Regions from separate parts of the Paraburkholderia sp. BL23I1N1 genome, predicted to be linked through region 1. Evidence: riboswitches for the same ligand, from Rfam matches in the RefSeq annotation. Region 1 holds a riboswitch; each other region holds the start of a gene.
The links. Region 1 has a riboswitch for cobalamin ahead of B0G76_RS25285 (oxidoreductase). Riboswitches for the same ligand answer to the same signal wherever they lie in the genome.
Positions count from the first base shown of each region.

Region 2: linked by a shared signal. The riboswitch ahead of B0G76_RS15330 (CbtB domain-containing protein) and the one ahead of B0G76_RS25285 (oxidoreductase) in region 1 are both predicted to bind cobalamin.
Region 3: linked by a shared signal. The riboswitch ahead of B0G76_RS18950 (TonB-dependent receptor domain-containing protein) and the one ahead of B0G76_RS25285 (oxidoreductase) in region 1 are both predicted to bind cobalamin.
Region 4: linked by a shared signal. The riboswitch ahead of B0G76_RS39105 (TonB-dependent receptor) and the one ahead of B0G76_RS25285 (oxidoreductase) in region 1 are both predicted to bind cobalamin.

Region 1 covers NZ_RAPV01000001.1:5,412,686-5,417,247, reverse strand. The annotation lists gene B0G76_RS25295 (cobalt-precorrin-5B (C(1))-methyltransferase) at 1-581, opposite strand, end outside; gene cbiE (precorrin-6y C5,15-methyltransferase (decarboxylating) subunit CbiE) at 581-1,816, opposite strand; cobalamin riboswitch at 1,901-2,080, shown strand; gene B0G76_RS25285 (oxidoreductase) at 2,163-3,713, shown strand; gene B0G76_RS25280 (precorrin-8X methylmutase) at 3,706-4,332, shown strand; gene B0G76_RS25275 (precorrin-2 C(20)-methyltransferase) at 4,333-4,562, shown strand, end outside.
Region 2 covers NZ_RAPV01000001.1:3,292,154-3,296,715, reverse strand. The annotation lists gene B0G76_RS15350 (FUSC family protein) at 1-67, opposite strand, end outside; gene B0G76_RS15345 (MarR family winged helix-turn-helix transcriptional regulator) at 74-535, opposite strand; gene B0G76_RS15340 (alpha/beta hydrolase) at 759-1,844, shown strand; gene B0G76_RS15335 (histidine phosphatase family protein) at 1,888-2,466, opposite strand; cobalamin riboswitch at 2,524-2,663, shown strand; gene B0G76_RS15330 (CbtB domain-containing protein) at 2,706-2,927, shown strand; gene B0G76_RS15325 (CbtA family protein) at 2,939-3,685, shown strand; gene B0G76_RS43800 (RHS repeat domain-containing protein) at 4,285-4,562, shown strand, end outside.
Region 3 covers NZ_RAPV01000001.1:4,064,873-4,069,434, forward strand. The annotation lists gene B0G76_RS18950 (TonB-dependent receptor domain-containing protein) at 69-2,000, opposite strand; cobalamin riboswitch at 2,097-2,294, opposite strand; gene metE (5-methyltetrahydropteroyltriglutamate--homocysteine S-methyltransferase) at 2,328-4,562, opposite strand, start outside.
Region 4 covers NZ_RAPV01000002.1:1,434,718-1,439,279, forward strand. The annotation lists gene B0G76_RS39080 (SIMPL domain-containing protein) at 1-369, opposite strand, end outside; gene B0G76_RS39085 (EVE domain-containing protein) at 566-1,024, opposite strand; RNA gene ssrS (6S RNA) at 1,120-1,301, opposite strand; gene B0G76_RS39095 (cell division protein ZapA) at 1,412-1,726, opposite strand; gene B0G76_RS39100 (ATPase) at 1,723-2,079, opposite strand; cobalamin riboswitch at 2,287-2,542, shown strand; partial or broken gene B0G76_RS39105 (TonB-dependent receptor) at 2,663-3,076, shown strand; gene B0G76_RS39110 (FecCD family ABC transporter permease) at 3,248-4,282, shown strand; gene B0G76_RS39115 (ABC transporter ATP-binding protein) at 4,279-4,562, shown strand, end outside.

The DNA of each region.
Region 1 (4,562 bases):
GCGATATAGGCCGAGCACGAAAACGGCCGCACGATGCCCGTGGTGCCGAGAATCGACAAGCCGCCGAGAATACCGAGGCGTGGATTCATTGTTTTCAATGCGAGCGCTTCGCCGCCTTCCACACCGATCGCCACTTCGAAACCGCCGCTGTATCCATGCTCCGCCGCGAGCTCGCTCAAATGCTCGGTCATCATCTTGCGCGGCATGGGATTGATCGCGGGTTCGCCGACCGGCAGCGTGAGGCCCGCGCGCGTCACGGTGCCGACGCCCGGTCCTGCACGGAATTGCACACGGGCTTCGGCGATCAAGCGCACGCGGGCGAATACGATTGCGCCGTGCGTTACGTCGGGGTCGTCGCCAGCATCTTTCACCGTGCCGGCTTCTGCGCCGTCGGCGGTCAGGCGGCAGAACACCAGCGGCATGGGTACATGCTGGCACTTCGGCAACACGATCTCCGCGACCTCGCTAACGATACCCGCGAGCAACAGACGCGCGGCTGCGAGCGACGTCGCGGTGGCGCAACTGCCGGTCGTGTAGCCGCTACGCAGCGGGACGGGTTGTTCGGGCGTTTCGTCGCGCATTACGGTTGGGGGGAGTCGGCTGGGGTAGATATGGCGCGCTTGGTGAGCTCCAGCAGCGTAATCGGCAACGCCTGACGCCACGTATCGAAGCCGCCGAGCGGCTGCGCCTCGGCCAGCGCGATGCGGGTCAACGTGCCGCCGTGCTGCTCCCGCCACGCCGCGAGCGCCGCCTCGCCTTGCAAGGTCACCGCGTTGGCGACCAGTCTCCCGTCGTCGCGCAGGCGCGCCCAGCAGGCGTCGAGCACGCCCGGCGCCGTGACGCCACCGCCGATGAACACGGCATCCGGCGCCGTCAATCCTTCCAGCGCCTCGGGCGCGCGGCCGGCCACCAGCTGCAAACCCGGTACGCCCAACGCATCGCGATTGTGTTCGATGAACCGCTGCCGCTCCGCGTGCCCTTCGATCGCGATCGCGCGGCAAGTCGGATGCGCGCGCATCCATTCGATGCCGATCGAGCCGCTGCCCGCGCCCACATCCCAAAGCAGTTCGCCAGGCGTCGGCGCGAGGCGCGCCAGCGTGATCGCGCGGACGTCGCGTTTGGTCAACTGACCGTCGTGGCGAAAGGCGTCGTCGGGCAAGCCGGTAGTCAGCGGCAGACGCGGAGCGCCCTCCGTGGCACGGCATTCAAGCGCAATCAGGTTCAGCGCCGCCACCTCGCCCGCGGACCATTGGTCAGCACGGCCGTCGATACACCGCTCCAGATCGCCGCCCAAATGTTCCAGCACGGTCATCCGGGTCGCGCCGAAAGCGCGCGCATTCAGCAGTTCGGCCAACGCGGCGGGAGTGCGCCCATCGGCGCTCAGCACGAAGACGCGCGCGCCGTCGTGCAAATGCGCATTCAGCGTCGGCAACGGCCGTCCTACCAGCGAAACCGCGGCGACATCCTGCAACGGCCAGCCAAGCCGCGCGGCTGCCAACGACAACGACGACGGCGCGGGCAGCACCCGCAACTCGCCTGCCGGCAACTGCCGCGCCAGCGTCGCGCCGACACCGAACAGCATCGGGTCACCGCTCGCCAGCACACAGACGGACCCGTTCCGCTCCGCCAGCAAAGGCGCGAGATCGAACGGCCTCGGCCATGCCGCCCGGCGCGCGGCGAGACGTGCGGGCAGCATCGCCAGATGCCGTTCACCGCCGTACACCACCGACGCCTCCAGCAAAGCACGCCGCGCGGGCTTCCCCAAGCCGGCGAAGCCGTCATCGCCTATGCCTACCACGGTCAGCCACGCCGGCATGCATCCATCCTCATTCTGTATCTTCAAATAATGCGCTGTGCCACGCCGATCAAAGCGTCCAGCCTCGTTGTGCTGTTCGAAAAAAGGCATAATACAGCCGCCGGTGCCCTTCGGGGCCGAAGAGGGAACACAGTGCCACTGTGGCTGCCCCCGCAACTGTATGCAGCGAGTCCGCCTGCGCTCCGCGCCACTGGTTCGACCGGGAAGGCCGCGGCGGACGCTGACCTGCCAGCCAGGAGACCTGCCGGCCAGACTGTTCGTGCCAGCCTACATCGGGCGGGGTGTACCGATGCCGCAGCAATGCCCGCCTGGGCGGCGCTCGGGCCGTCGCGCGACCCTCAACCCGGTGTCCGTCTTGAATCAAGCTTCGCCCTCCACGGTTTTGCCCGACGCGGCCCTCGCGCTGCGGCCCTCGGCATGTCCGGGGTTGCTGCGCATCGTCGCCGCGCGCGATGGCGGGATCTGCCGGATCAAATTGCCTGGCGGCGAGCTGAGCGCGGCGCAAGCTGGCGTGATCGCCGACGTCAGCGAGCGGCATGCGGCCGGCGTGATCGAACTCACGAATCGCGCGAATCTGCAGGTGCGTGGCGTGCGCGGCGGGCATGAAACGGCGTTGATCGCGGCGCTGATCGAGGCGGGTCTTGGACCCGTTCCGGCGACGCGTGCAGCGGATGCTTCAAAAACACCATCGCCGGCCACACAAACAGCGCCTAGCCCGCTATCAGCGACCGCTGCGGACGATGTGCGCAATCTGATGACGAGCCCGACTGCCGGGCGCGATCCATTTGCGCTCATCGACACAAGGCCGCTCAGCATCGACCTGCTCACCCTGCTACAAACCGAAGCGCGTTTCGCGGCACTATCGCCCAAATTCGCGCTATTGCTCGACGGCGGCGAGCGCCTGGCCAGGCTCGATCATCCGCATGATGTCTGGCTGGCGGCGACGCAAGCGCGAGACGGTGCGCGATTTGTGTTTGGTCTGGCGGGTTGTCCGCCTGGGGTGGCAAGCGCGAACGCGGATGCGGATACCGATGCGTTCCGGCATGCCGAATACGCCGACTCGCATGACTCCACCGAGCGTCCTCGCACGGATAGCACCGGCGCCCTCGCAGCCGTGCTGCCATCGCAAGTCGCCGTCCTTGTTCGCGCGCTCTTGCACACGTTCCTGGATCTGGCCGCCGCCGATGCCACGCGCATGCGTCATCTGCTTGCCACGCATTCCGTCGACGCACTTTTGCAGCACGCTCAGACGTATGCCGATTTCCCGCTATCACGCGACACGTCGCTCGCAAGCTGGCAACGCGGCACGCCTGCCGACGCCACGTTACGACTCGGCGCACACGCTCAACGCGTAGTGGGCATGCTGCACGTAGGCGGCCAACCGCCGCTCGGACGCCTCGACGCCGCAAGCTTGCGCGGCCTCGCCGCACTCGCGCAACAGCGAGGCAATGGCACGCTGCGCATGACGCCCTGGCAAAGCGTATTGCTGCCCGATATCGCCGCCAATGACGCGCCCGCCGTGCTCGCCGAAATGAACGCACTGGGCCTTGCCTGCGATCCCGCGCAGCCCATAACACACCTGATCGCCTGCGCCGGCTCCACAGGCTGCGCAAAAGGCCTCGCCGATACCAAAGCCGACGCACTGCTTCTAGCCGAGCGCTTGCCCGACGGCATCGACGTCCATCTGAGCGGCTGTCCGCGCTCATGCGCCGCCGCACATTGCGCGCCCTACACGCTGCTGGCTGCGGCGCCCGGCATCTACGACCTTTATCGACCCGACGGCCAGCCGGATTTCGGCTCGTGCGTCGCGCGCCAACTCACGATCGACCAGGCCGCCGACCTGCTCGGCCAATTGGCACACTCGGCACACCCGGCCCGGAGCCCTTTAGATGCTTGATTACATTCGCGACGGTCAGGAGATCTATCGCCAATCCTTCGCGACGATACGCGCGGAGGCCGATCTCTCGCGCATCCCCGCCGACCTCGAGAAACTCGCGGTGCGCGTGATCCACGCCTGCGGCATGGTCGACGTTATTGAAGACCTTCAGTTTTCCGCGGGCGCAGGTGCTGCGGGCCGCACAGCGCTGGCACAAGGCGCGCCGATTCTGTGCGACGCCGGCATGGTGGCGCAAGGCATCACGCGCGCGCGGCTGCCCGCGAACAACGAGGTGATCTGCACGCTCACGCATGAGGACGTGCCCGGGCTCGCGCGCGAACTCGGCAATACACGCTCGGCGGCCGCGCTTGAATTGTGGCGGCCGCATCTGGCCGGCAGCGTCGTCGTGATCGGCAACGCGCCGACCGCCCTCTTTCATCTGCTCGACATGCTCGATGCCGGCGCGCCGAGGCCCGCATTGATACTCGGTTTTCCGGTCGGTTTTGTCGGCGCGGCCGAATCGAAAGCGATGCTTGCCGAAGACAGCCGCGGTGTGCCCTACGTCGTAGTTCACGGTCGACGCGGCGGCAGCGCGATGGCCGCCGCCGCGGTGAATGCGCTGGCGACGGAGGTCGAGTAAATGACCGTGCGAGGACGTTTGTTCGGACTGGGCGTCGGCCCCGGCGACCCTGAACTCATCACACTGAAAGCGCTGCGATTGTTGAAAGCGGCACCCGTGGTCGCGTATTTCGTCGCAAAGGGTAAAAAGGGCAACGCCTTCAGCATCATCGAGGCGCATCTGCATGACACGCAACAGCATCTGCCGCTCGTTTATCCCGTCACGACCGAAGCGCTCGAACCGCCGCTTTC
Region 2 (4,562 bases), 2.1 Mb from region 1:
GCGCGATCATCGCCGCGGCAAACGTCTTGACGGAGAACAACCAGTCGCGGATGGAGGGATAGACCATAAGCGCTTACTCGGCATCCCCGGCGTTGTGCGGCGCAGGTGCTTCGGCCGTGAACGCGGCCAGCACCCGCAGGGTCGCTTCGAGATCGCTGCGCGAGATGCCTTTCAAAGCTTGCGCCCGCAACGTATTGAGCTCTCCTTCCATTTTCGCGGTGACGGCGCGGCCTTCGTCGGTGAGTACGACGGTCTTGGCGCGCCGGTCTTCGGGATCTTCGTCGCGGCGCATCAGGCCGGCCGCGCACAGTTGATCGAGCAGCCGCACGAGTGAGGGCCCTTCAATACCGATGTGATCGGCCAGCGTGACCTGCCGCACCGCTTCGCCAATCCGGCTGGCGGTGAGTAGCGGCGTGGCGCACGCTTCGGAGACGTTAAAGGCCGCGAGTACGCCATGGCTCGTGCGCCGCCATTTTCTGGCGGCGACGACCAGGGTGCTGCTGACGGTGCGGCGCAAGGCATCGAGATTCGACATGGCCGGTATTGTATTTCGAAAATATTCGTTAGCAAACTATTGAATTGTGAGTTTTGTGCGGATGGGCTTTGCAGCAGCCTGCCGCTGCAATGTGACAACATCGATGTTGAACAACGCGTGACGCTTGGCCTTCGCCGCCGGTTTTGAGCTTCGATGCTCTTCAACGACGGATTCGGCAATGCGCCGCGTTCAAGATAGAGCACCGTGATCAGGAGCGGCCTGCATGACATTCAATCTTTCACGACGTTTGGCGATGGGGTGCGCGGTAGCCGGTGCCGCTATGTTGGCATTGCTAGCGCAATCGGCATTCGCGGTGCATACCCACGATGCCCACGAGTCTCATCTGAAACCGGTGGCGACGATCTCGGATATACGGTTCGCGATCGACACGCCGCAAGGGCAAGCTGAATTCCCGCTGTATCTCTCGAAGGATTGGAACGTCGCGCAACCGCAGGTGACGCGTGCGGTGATCGTGATTCACGGCAAATTGCGCAACGCGGACGTGTACTTCCGCACTGCGCAGAATGCACGCGACGCCGCTCACGTGGACCCCGACAGCACGCTCCTGATCGCGCCACAGTTCCTCGCCACGCTCGACACACGCGAGCATCACGAACCGGCCGATCTGCTGCGCTGGAAGGGCGACGCGTGGATGGGCGGCGAAGCGGCGCGGGCACCGCTGCCCATCAGTTCATACGAAGTGCTGGACGCGATTGTTACGCGCCTCGCGGATCGCAAGCAGTTTCCGAATCTGCAGCACGTTGTGTTCGCGGGACATTCGGGCGGCGGACAGGTAGTGCAGCGTTACGCTGTGGCGGCGCGCAACATCGACGTGCTGACTAGTGAAGGCATCGACGTGCGCTACGTGGTGGCGAGCCCGTTGACGTATGCGTATTTCGATGCGCAACGGCCGAATGCGCAAGGCGTGGCGGCGCCGTTCGACGCCGCGCAATGCGTTGGCTTCAATCAATGGAAATACGGCATGGACAATCGGCCTTTGTACCTCGACGACCGCTCGCCCGCGCAACTCGAAGCGACGTATGTGTCGCGACGGATCGACAACCTGGTCGGTGGCGCGGACGACGATCCGCAGCAAAGCGCCCTCGATAGAACCTGTGCTGCCGAAGCGCAGGGTCCGCAGCGCGACGCGCGTGCGGAAGCGTATTACCGGTATATCCAGGCGCGTCATCCGGAAGGGCTGAAGCAGAGCTTTCATATCGTGCCGGGTGTGGGCCATGACGGCGCGCGCATGCTGACGTCGGTCTGTGCGCTGTCGGCGATATTTGACACCCGGGGATGTGAGCAATGAGTGAGGCGTTGTTGGTCGGGTGCGGCAGACATCGCGGCCGCCGTTACCGTGACGCCGGCCACCATGTCCAGCCGCGTTGCGAGCGTCGCAACTCGACCACCGAGAGTGGTGCGATCTCGATGCGCGGAAACACGGCCGGCAACGCTCCGAGTGCATGAACAATGGCGGCCCTGATTACCGGCGCGTGCGTGGCGGCGACGATATTTTGCGTTGTACGAGTTGGCACGCCGCTCAACGTATCGAGCCACTGTCCTATCCGCTTCACGAGTCGAGTGAATGACTCGCCGCCATGCGCGGCAGCGTCGGGATCGTGCGTCCATGCGGCGAGGTCTTGCGGCGCTTCGACGGCGAGATCGGCGAGGCGGCGGCCATGCCATCGACCGTAGTCCATATCTGCCAGCTCCTCGTGGACGGTTGCAACGAGGCCCAAGGCCGACGCCGTCTCACGTGCGCAAACCGCAGGGCTGACGAAAGCCGCCGCGTCGTCCGGAATCGACAGACGCGCACGCGCGGCGCCTGCTTCGGCGAGGCCGCGTGCGTCGAGCGGATCGTCGGCGGGGAAGCGTGCCGCCCGCATCGCCGCGGTCGATGCGTGGCTGATCAGTAACAGCCGTGTGTCCATTCAGTTGATTCCATCATAAAGGCCGGACTGAAGCAGGAGGCGTGCGACCATGCTTTGCCTTGCCGGGAGGCAAAGTTTAGCGCGTAGAATAGCGACACTGCGAAGCACGGAAGCCGGTGAGAGCCCGGCGCGGTCGCGCCACTGTAATCGGTATTTACAAGCCGAAAGCCAGACCTGAGCTTTGCACCATCCCTCTTCAATCGACTATCGGGGCGCGTTACCCCCAGGAGATGTCCATTATGTCCAACGCTGTTTTCGATTCCGCGACTCAGCCTGTCGCCCAACCCACGCCGATTCCGCTGCGTGAACTGCTGCCCTGGATCGTGTTCGGCGGTTTGCTGCTGTTGCTCGCGATTTATTTCGTGGGTGCCGAAGAAGGCGCCACGTCTCTGGTGCCTGGCATGTATGTGCACGAATTCGTGCACGACGGCCGCCATCTGCTCGGCTTTCCCTGCCACTAACGGAGTCGAACATGGTTGGTAAATTGTTGGTACGCGGGATGCTTGCAGGCATCGCCGCGGGGTTGCTCACGTTCGGCTTCGCCAAATTGGTGGGCGAACCGCAGGTTGATCAGGCGATCTCTTTCGAGGAAAAGGCCGATGCCGCCAAAGGCGACGCGCCCGAACCCGAACTGGTGAGCCGCGGCACGCAAGCGGGCTTGGGATTGTTGACGGGCGTCGTGACGTATGGCGCCGCGTTCGGTGGGCTGTTCTCATTGGTGTTCGCGTTTGCGTACGGCCGCGTCGGCGCATTGAGTGCGCGCGCCTTGTCCGCATGGCTGGCGCTTGGCGCGTTTATCACGCTGGTGATCGTTCCAAACATCAAATATCCGGCGAATCCACCCTCGGTGGGCGACCCGGAGACGATCGGGATGCGGACCGGCTTATTCTTCCTGATGATCGCAATCTCAATCGCTGCGATGGTGTTCTCCCTGAAGGTGCGGCGCCGCGCTGCATTGAAACTGGGTGCGTGGAATGGCTCGATCGTGGCCGGTGTGCTGTTTGTCGTGATCATTGCGGCCGTGCAACTGTCGATGCCCGTGATCAACGAAGTGCCGGCGGCCTTCCCGGCGGTACTGTTGTGGAAGTTCCGCGTTGCCGCGATCGGGATGCAGGTGATTATGTGGACGACCATTGGGCTGCTGTTTGGCGCTATGGTTGAGCGGAGCAAACTGATGGCTTCCGCGGAACGTGGTGTGGCGAAGTCTGCTTATCTTTGATGTGAGAGGTGAGGCGGCGTAGGTTGCCGCGAAGCCTTTTACTTTTTGGCGCGTGAGGCGTGACCGTTCATGCGGTCACGCCGACGTGCAGCGCAACAGAAACCAAATACATCAAGTACTTGGCGTGCTTGCCAGAATGTTATCCACAGGCTTGCGAACAAAAACTGGGGATAACTTTGCGGCCGCCGTTCGGACGGCTAGCCGGTGAGGTTTGGCCCGGTTTTTGACGGGGCTGATTTTTGAAATCGCACTTGGTATTGCGATTAATCTCGTAGCGCTTTCTTGCGCTACTCATCTCCCTTTCGGGCGACGCTCTACGCGGCCCTTCTCTTCCCTTCCAATCTGCCTTGGTTTGGGTGCCAGCGTCCAATTACTTCACGTACGGGTATCCAGCGTCTGACGTTCCAGTTTTTTTCACTGCGATGCGTTGATGACTGACGAGCTCTTTCGTAAATCCCTACGGACTGCGTAAGGGGCGTGACAGTAACGTTTGTACAGACACAGGGAAAATGTAATTTTAGGAATTGTCGGATAGCGACGATGGAATGCTCCTTATAGGGTGCTTGGGCTTCAAACAAGTACAACCAATAAGGATGACTATGAAAAACAAAAGAATCAATGAGGGACCGGCGGGCATGGCGGCCCGCCTGCTGGCCGCATTCATGCTGCTTATGGTCGCGTTCGGTGCAAACGCGGCCGAATACATGCAATGCATGCAGACGTATCAGAAGTCCCTCGGGATTCCCGGCACTCCGACCTGCGCTGTCCAGGTCGCAGGAACATCGCCTATGTCGACGGGTGCTGACGACCCGTATGGCCCAATGAATTACTACAACTGTCCTAATGCATCGAATTGGATAGCGGACTATTGCCGTGG
Region 3 (4,562 bases), 1.3 Mb from region 1:
CTCCCTTTCTCTTCAAGCACTTACCCGCGTCTTCTCCTCCATGCAGGCTTAAGTAAGTGCCATTCCTTCTAGAACGTGTACGCCAACTTGCCGAACGCCGTGCGGCCTGGCGTGTTGTAACCGTACGCGGTGACATACTGCCGGTTAAAGAGATTCGACAGACTCGCGGACACGGTGAGATGCGAGTTGACCTTATAGGCGGCGCGCAGATCGACCCTTGTGTACGACGGCAGATAGGTCGCGTTGAACTGGTCGTCGAAGGTCGAGCCTCCGTAAAGCAGCGAGACCCCGGTGCTGAGGGCGTGAAGGTGGAACTCGTCCCACATGTGATCGACGCTCAGGCTGACCGTCTGGCGCGGACGGCGCGGAAGCCACGTCTGGTCGGTGACGTCCTGCGGATTCAGCAGGCCCACCGCGAGATTGACAGGTGTCGATTTGCCGACGGTGCCTTTGTACGACAGATCGATACCCTGGATGTGGGCCCGCCCGATGTTCACGGGCAACTTGGTCGCAGCGTTGAAAGAGATGAGGTCATGGACCCTGGTGTCATAAACCGCGGCCGTGAAGGTGCCGAAAGACGTCGAGGCGTCCAGCGCGGCCTCAACCGTGTCGCTGCGCTCGGGTAACAGGTTCGGGTTCGAGTAGCCAGGATAGTACAGATCGTTGAACGTCGGCAGGCGGAATGCGTTGCCATACGAGAGTCGCGCCGTATACACCGGCGTGATGGCATAGGCCACGGCGACATTGCCTGTATTGACCGACTGGCCCTGAACAATCTCGTGGCGGCTCGCCAGGAACACCGTCAGTGCACCGAGCGTGGCTGACTGATGAAGTGAGACAGACGAATCGTTGCGTGCCGGCACGCCCTGAGGGATATCGACCGGCAGGAACGCTAGCTCACGGCTAAAGTCGTATGCGAGCTTCGTCTCCCCAGACAGCGGCAGACCGAACAGTGTCAGCCCGCGTTCCTGATGCGTTAGCGAGGTCGAGGTGCTGAAGCGCGTCGAGTCGATCTCATCGGTCGGGATAGTCGGATCGTTCGCGTAGACGAACTGGCGGTCCGTGGCGTAGCCCACCGACTGGTCAAACTGGGTGGACGGCGTAATGTCCAGATGAAACGCGAGGCCTGTTGTCAGCTGATGATCGAGCTGCCGGTCGGCACCACCTGCATTGTCGTAAGACAGATCGGACTTGTGGTACAGGGCGAACGTGGAGAGCGACCAATTGTCGTGCGTATAGCCGAGACGCGCATCCAGATCCTGGGCATGGTACGGGTTCCGGCCATCCTCGTGGCCATAGGCGTACGGCTGGGTCGCATCGATCCCCGCGGTGTTGTAGTCGTGCAAACCGAGCGAGTAGGTCAGTCCGGACAGTGCCGAGAGCGGACCTGTGGACGGGATACTGCCCGACGTGCGGATTTGTGTATCGAAGGTCTTGTTCGAGCCGCCGCCTACGGAGACCGTGGTCTGGTTCGGCTGATTGGACGCATGGTTGGTGAACAGCTGCACGACGCCGCCCATCGCATCCGCACCGAACGACGCGGCCGCCGGGCCTGAGATGACTTCGACGCGGTCGAACGCGGAGGTCGGCAGATCTGCCCACTCGGCCACCCCGGTGGTCACGGAACCGACCCGGATACCGTCGATAAACACGGCGACCTGATTACCCGATGAGCCCCGAATGCTGACCGAGGCGGTGGACCCTGGGCCGCCGTTTTGCGAAACGGTGACACCGGGTAGCGTGGCGAGGGCTTGCGTGATACTCGGGTCGGCTGGTGACAGGCGTTCGAGGTCGGTGCGCGTCAGGACCTGAGTCGTGGCGTAGCGTTGGTCGAACGATTGCGGCAGGTGTTGGGTGTCGCCCGTGACGAGAATATTCGGCAGCGTGGTTTCGGCCGGAACCTGCTCCGACTGCGGCAACGACGCGTCGTCTGCGGCGTGTGCAACCTGCCACGCCGAGACGGTCAGGGCAGAGGTGATGATGAAATGACGGAACTTCATGATTGAACGGCAGATCCTGAGGCTGGGGCTGTCGTTGCAACGGGCGACCGCATAGGCGGTGCTTGCACATCGGGACACCCCGCCCCGGTATGGCTGCGCAGACCTCGGTTTGATGGCAGGTCTCCTGGCTCGCGGGTCAACGTCACGTGCCGACCTTCCCGGGGATCCAGTGGTCATGAGTGGCACAGACTCGCCGCTTACAGTTGCGGGGGCAGCCGCAGACTCGGAGCATGACTGCTCGTACTGCGTTCCCTTTTGATCCCGGTGACGGGAACCATCAGCGCGAAGCGTACCGATGCGTAGTGGCTGCCGTCAACCACTACGATGTTAGACCTGTGATGCTTCAGACCCTTGTTCCGCGAGCCTTTGTCGCAAAGTTCCGGCGGCTGACACCATGTTGGTCAACGCGGCTTCGGTCTCGGCCCAGCCGCGGGTTTTCAGGCCGCAGTCGGGATTGACCCACAGTCGTTCAGCGGGAATGACCTCGCATGCCCGTTCGAGCAATCGCTGCATTGCTTCGACGCTCGGGACACGCGACGAATGCGTGTCGTATACGCCGGGTCCGATTCCGTTCGGATAGGCGAACTCGCCGAAACCGTCGAGCAGTTCCATCGATGAGCGCGATGTCTCGATTGTGATGACGTCCGCATCCAGCGCGGCGATCGACGGCAGAATGTCGTTGAACTCCGAGTAACACATATGGGTGTGAATCTGCGTGGCGTCGGAGACACCGCCCGCCGCAATCCGGAATGCCCGGGTCGCCCAATCGAGGTAAGCGGACCAGTCCGTCTTACGCAGTGGCAGCCCTTCACGGAATGCCGGCTCATCGATCTGGATGATGCGGATACCGGCTTTTTCGAGGTCCACGACTTCGTCGCGAATGACCAGAGCCAATTGGAGTGCGGTAGTCGAGCGCGGCTGGTCGTCACGAACAAATGACCACTCGAGCATGGTTACCGGCCCGGTCAGCACGCCTTTCACCAGCCTATTGGTCAAAGACTGCGCGTGACAGGCCGCATCCACAATCATGGGCTCGGGCCGGTAGATGTCGCCGTAAATAATCGGCGGCTTGACGCACTGCGAACCATAATTCTGAACCCACCCGCTTTCGGTGAGCGCGCATCCCCAGAGTTTGTCCGCAAAAAACTCGACCATGTCGTTGCGTTCGACTTCGCCGTGCACCAGTACGTCGAGTCCGAGTTCTTCCTGTCTTCGAACGACGGTCGCCGTTTCGGCGCGCATACGCTCCAGGTATTCAAGTGCGCGTATCTCACCCCGCCGATAGGCGGCACGAGCTTGCCGTATCGCCGGCGTCTGCGGGAATGAACCGATTGTCGTGGTGGGCAGAAGCGGCAGCTTGAGCGAGTGATGCTGCACACGACTTCGGTCGGTGAACGGACTCTTACGGCTGGCCATCGTGTCGGTGATTGCGGCGACACGTCGCTGGACCAATACATTGAATACCGCGCCTGAGCTGCTGCGCGAGTCGAGTGCAGTATCTGCCGCTGCGAGCGCTGACTCGGCCGCTGCCGGATCGTGGAGCGCGAGCGCAATCGTGCTGAGTTCATCAAGTTTTTCGGTTGCGAAGGCAAGCCACGACCGGAGTTCGGCATCAAGCCGCTTTTCGGAAGCGAGCGTGACTGGCACGTGGACAAGCGAGCAGGACGGTGCGATCCAAAGCCGTTCGCCGCGTTCCGCATGAAGGCTCGCTAGTGAACCCGCAATGGCACCCAGATCGGCGCGCCAGACGTTGCGTCCATCGACGACGCCGGCAGATAGGACCTTGTCCGCCGGAAGCGCAGAACGCCACGCCTCCAGCTGTTGCGGAGCCCTGACCAGATCGATATGCACACCGTGAACAGGCAGTTTTGCGACGGCCGGTGCGTGATCGGCGGCGGTGTCGAAATAGGTTGCCAGCAGCACCTTGACGCCCGAATCGCCCAGCACGTTATACACGGCGGAAAACGCCTCGAGCCAATCCGCTTCGAGATCGACACAGAGCGCCGGCTCGTCCAGTTGGACCCATTCGATACCTCGCGCTTTTAGCGTGTCGAGAATGCGCAGGTAGCGGATGACCAGCTTTGGCACCAGCGTTAGCCGGTCAAAGCCTGCAACACGGCTTTTGGATAGCCACAAATAGGTGATAGGTCCAATCAACACCGGCTTGACCGCATGATCCAGTGCGAGCGCCTCGTCGATTTCCTCGAAGAACCAGTCGACGCCGCCATTGAACGTGGTGTCGGGACCGAGTTCCGGCACAAGGTAGTGATAGTTGGTATCGAACCACTTGGTCATTTCCATGGCCGGCTGCGCCTTGTTGCCCCGCGCCAGTTCGTGATACTGGGCGAGCGACAGGGTCGCCGGCTGGAAACCGAATCGCTCAGGTAACGCGCCGAGCAGGGCGGTCAGGTTCAGCATCGGGTCGTACCACGCAAAATCGCCGACTGCGACGAAATCCAGCTTCGCAGCACGCTGCAATTCCCAGTGACGGGCGCGCAGTTCCTTTCCGACCCCACGCAAATAGGCATCGTCGGATTCTCCACGCCAGAAAGATTCCTGCGC
Region 4 (4,562 bases), on a different contig from region 1:
CACGACTTCCGTACGGCCGCGCCATGCGGAAATGCGGCCGTCACGATCCGTAGACGGGAAGATCGAGAAGGAACCGGTGCGCGCCGTGACGCCGCTCACGCTCTTGGCTTTTTGCAGCGCCGCATCGGCGCGCTGATTCAGCGTGGCGGTGAGCGCGGACGGATCGCTCGCTTCCTGCTCGTAGAACAGCGTGATGTCGACGACGTCTTGCGGCACTTCAGCGCTGGCCTGTGCATTCAGCGACAGCACGCCCGCCGGCTGATAATGCGCCGCGTCTTGTGCGCGGGCCATGGCCGGCGTCAGCGCGAGCGCGGCAGGGGCGACGCATACGAGAGCGAGAGCGAGTGCACGTGCGGTGTTTTTCGTCATTCTTGGACTCCTTGCTAGAACAGGTTGTGCACGATTGGAGCGAACGTTATGCAATGGCACAACGTTTGCGAGTCCGTTAGGCGCTTGTAACCTGGGCTTGGTTCCCTAATTTGACGTTTGCTCAACGTTTGCCTTCATCCGCGCGCGGATTTGAGCATAACTCAAGCAACAACGCTCCACATGTCCGTAGGCAACGTCAAACAAGACGTTTGGTGATGAAGCGCCATTCGGCTTCGGTCACCGGCGTGATCGACAGGCGATTGCCTTTGACGAGCACGCGCATGTCCTTCAATTCTTCATGCTCGCGCAGCGCGGCGAGCGGAATCAACGGAATCTTCTTCTTGAACACCACGTCGACGAGTAGCCAGCGCGGCGTTTCCTGCGTCGATTTCGCGTCGTAGTAGGGGCTTTTCTTGTCGAACTGGGTCGGGTCCGGATAGGCGGTGGACGATACCTCCGCGAGCCCGGCGATGCCCGGCGCGGGGCAACTCGAGTGATAGAACAGCACGCCGTCGCCGACCTGCATCATGTCGCGCATGAAATTGCGTGCCTGATAGTTGCGCACGCCAGTCCACGGCAACGTGTGTTGCGGTGCCTGGGCGAGATGGTCGATGCTTGCTTCGTCCGGTTCGGACTTCATTAGCCAGTAGCGCATGAATCGAAGAGAACGTTAAAGGTTTGAGAATACAGAAGAAAAATCGAGGCCCAAAGAAAAACGGCACCGAACCGAAGTCCGATGCCGTCTTGAAGAAGGTCCCCGCCTTAGCCGCTAGGCCGGCATCCTGAACCGGGGGTTCAGAATTGGTCGCAGTTAGCAGCACTTCGGGTACATCAGACAGAGTGACGCGCACACCCGTGCTACAAATTTCCACAACCGTGCACATGGCATTGGTTCAAGGAATATATGACCTTGGCGAACCAGGCAGGGAGGTCAAACCGATTGAACTCAATCGTTTGCATGAGTCTTGGCTCATGCATTACGCTTGAATTCGCAGCCGATCTCAGGACCGGCCACTTGAGATTGTTCGAGACAGCTGGGTACTTACTGCGTGCTGTACTGCTGAATCACAGTGCCCAGTTGTTCGTTCATTTGGTGCATTGTACGCCGGATTTCTTCTGCGGGAAATGCTTCTCCGTGTCGCACGCTCGTTTGCAGCTTAAGCAGTTCCGATGCCAGCGACAGCGCAGCCATGACGGCAATGCGATCCGTGCCGCGCACGTTGCTGCTATTGCGGATCTTCGACATCTCGGCGTCGACACGTGCCACCGCTTCAAGCAGCGCGCCTTCAGTTTCCGGCGAGCAGGCGAGGCGATAGGGCACGCCGAGAATCGATACTTCGATCTGCTTGGTGGTCATGCATTTTCTCCATGGCGGGTGACGTCGCTCTCCGCTTCGACCTCATGCGGGGCGGCCTCGAGCAGATCGAGCTGATTGTCCGGCTCGTTGTGCGCGCGGGCCCGCGGCAACTTTTCGAGGATCGCATTCAGGCGTACCTGTGCGTCGTCGATCTTGGCCGACAGCGCGTCGCGTTCCGCTTGAAGTGCATCGCGCTCCTCGCGCATCAAGTCGAGCTCGGTGCGCGTGGCCTCTGCTTCCGCACGCGTTTGGGCGAGCAGATTTTCGAGCGCGAGCCGCGCTTCATTGTGGCGTTGGCTGATCGCAATCAGCTTGCCGATATTCTGTGAAAGTGATTCGAGTTCGGTGAGCATCTGCTGCGTCCTCTAAAGACATTGCATTTTAGCGCGGAATGTCGCAGGTTCCGACAATTGTCTCGTTTCGAGACGTAACAACATCGCAATGTGCAGGCTTTTATCGACCATATGATGAAAAGCAAGCCGCGCATCGGACAATAACCTGCACTTAACAGAACAGATTGCGCACGGATTAACCATTCTTGACGGACCCGAATGCCGCTCCTAAACTGCACGCACTCTGGTGCCCGCGCGCACTTTTCCACAGTGCGTGCAGTTAAACGGGAAGCAGGGCGCGCCTCGCCTGAACGCGCGAACCTGCGCTGCCCCCGCAACGGTAAGCGACCGCATTCGTCATGCAGGTCGATCCCGATCGCGTGTTTGAAGCTGAACACGCGAGTGTGCCACTGCGCGTCACGCGTGGGAAGGCGGGATCGATGTGTCGTCAGCCCGGATACCGGCCAGAGGGAGAGGCTCGTCCGCACGCAAACGTAAAACAGCGCGGGTGCCTCGTTACGCGTCGGCCCGCGGGGAAGCGGGCCGCGCATGCTATCCACAGGAATGTCATCCCATGCTGTCCCCCATCGCGCGCGCGGCGTTGGTCGCGCAGATTCCGCTCGACCAGATCGATCACGTCGAAGTGGAAAACGGCAACGTGTCCGCGTTATACGGCTGCGGTGCAATTGGCGGCGTGGTACAGGTCTTCACGAAAGACGGCGGCGACCATCCGTCGCGCTTCAATTTTTCAGTGGGCTGCGGCAGCGATCACACGCAGACGCAGCAGAGCCTCGACTCGGATACGTTCGCGGCGCCCGACCGGCACATGGATTCGGGCTTTGTCGGTTATACGGGGCGCTTCGCACGCAACCAGATTCAGGCCAACGTTCGGCGCGATCAGTATTCCGATTTCGGCGGGGCGAACAGTTACTATCTTGGCTACGGCTTCGACATCACCGGGCACTGGAAGGCGACTGCAAGCTATTCGGATTCGTTCCGCGCGCCGAGCTTCGACGATCACGAAGGCGTGGTACGTCGCCGCGCAGATCCAGAACCTGTTGAACAAGGACTATGAAACGGTCTACTCGTATAACTCGCCGCGGCGCGGTGTGTATGTCACGGTTGGTTGCAGCAGCAGTGACGAACGTCCCTGCATGAGAACGCGTCGATGAACCGCGGCTCGAGTCCGATGCCCACGACCATGATGCGTGTGATGAGCGCGAAGCGCGCGGCCGCGATCTGGCTCGCGCTCGCGGGAATCGCACTGGCTGTGCTGATGGCGTCGCTTGCGCTCGGCAGCGTGTCGCTCGCACCCGGCCGCGTGATGGCGGCGCTGCTGCCGTCGCACGCGGCGCATGTTGAGTCCGCCGATCTTGCGGGTGAGATCGTGCGCAGGCTGCGGTTGCCGCGTGCGCTGGCCGGCTTCGCGTGCGGCGCGTTGCTTGCGCTCGCCGGTGCGTTGCTGCAAGTGCTGTTGCGCAACCCGTTGGCCGAACCCTACGTATTAGGTGTGTCGGGCGGCGCGGCGACGTTCGCGCTGGTCGCGATGATCGCCGGTTGCGCGTGGTGGATCGTCGACGCCAGCGCGTTCGCCGGCGCCTTCGTGTCGATCCTGCTGGTGCTCGGCCTCGCACGCCGCGAGTTGTGGCGCGGCGAGCCGCAGGATACGTCGCCGCGTTTGCTGTTGACCGGCGCGGTGATCGCGGCCGGTTGGGGCGCTGTCATTACGTTGCTGCTCAACCTCGCGCCGGACAACCGGCTGCGCGGCATGCTGTTCTGGCTAACCGGCGATCTGAACGGCGGCACGATGCCATGGGCGGCGCTCGCGGCGCTCGTCGTTGTACTCGTGGCGATCGTGCCCACTGCGCCGCGTCTGAACGTGCTGCTGCGAGGCGACGCCGCTGCGCAGGCGCTTGGCGTCGCCGTGATGCCGCTGCGCTTGCGCGTGTATCTTGTGGCGTCACTCGCCGCTGCTGCTGCGGTGACGACGGCAGGCACGGTCGGTTTTGTCGGCCTCGTGGTGCCGCATATGTTGCGGCTCGCGTTCGGCAACGATCAACGCATGCTGCTGCCGGCCGCGGCGCTCGGCGGTGGTGTCGCGGTGATGGGCGCGGACCTGATCGCACGGACCGTGATTGCGCCGGCGCAATTGCCGGTCGGCGTGATCACGTCGATCGTCGGCGTGCCGGTGTTTCTGTGGATGCTGTTGCGCAGGCGCCGATGATGAACGCACACAACGCACCGCATGCGGCGCTCAGCGCGCAACGCCTGACCTTGCGCGCGGGCACGCGTACCTTGCTCGACGCATTTACGCATACGTTCTACGCAGGCGAGATCTGGTGTATCGCCGGACCGAACGGCGCAGGCAAGACGACCTTGTTATCGACGCTCGCTGGTCTGGCGCAACCGTCGGCGGGCCATGTCGAACTCGACGGCGTGCGTCTTGCCGACTGGCAGCCATTGCCGCTTGCACAGCGTCGCGCGCTGATGCCGCAAAGCGCAGC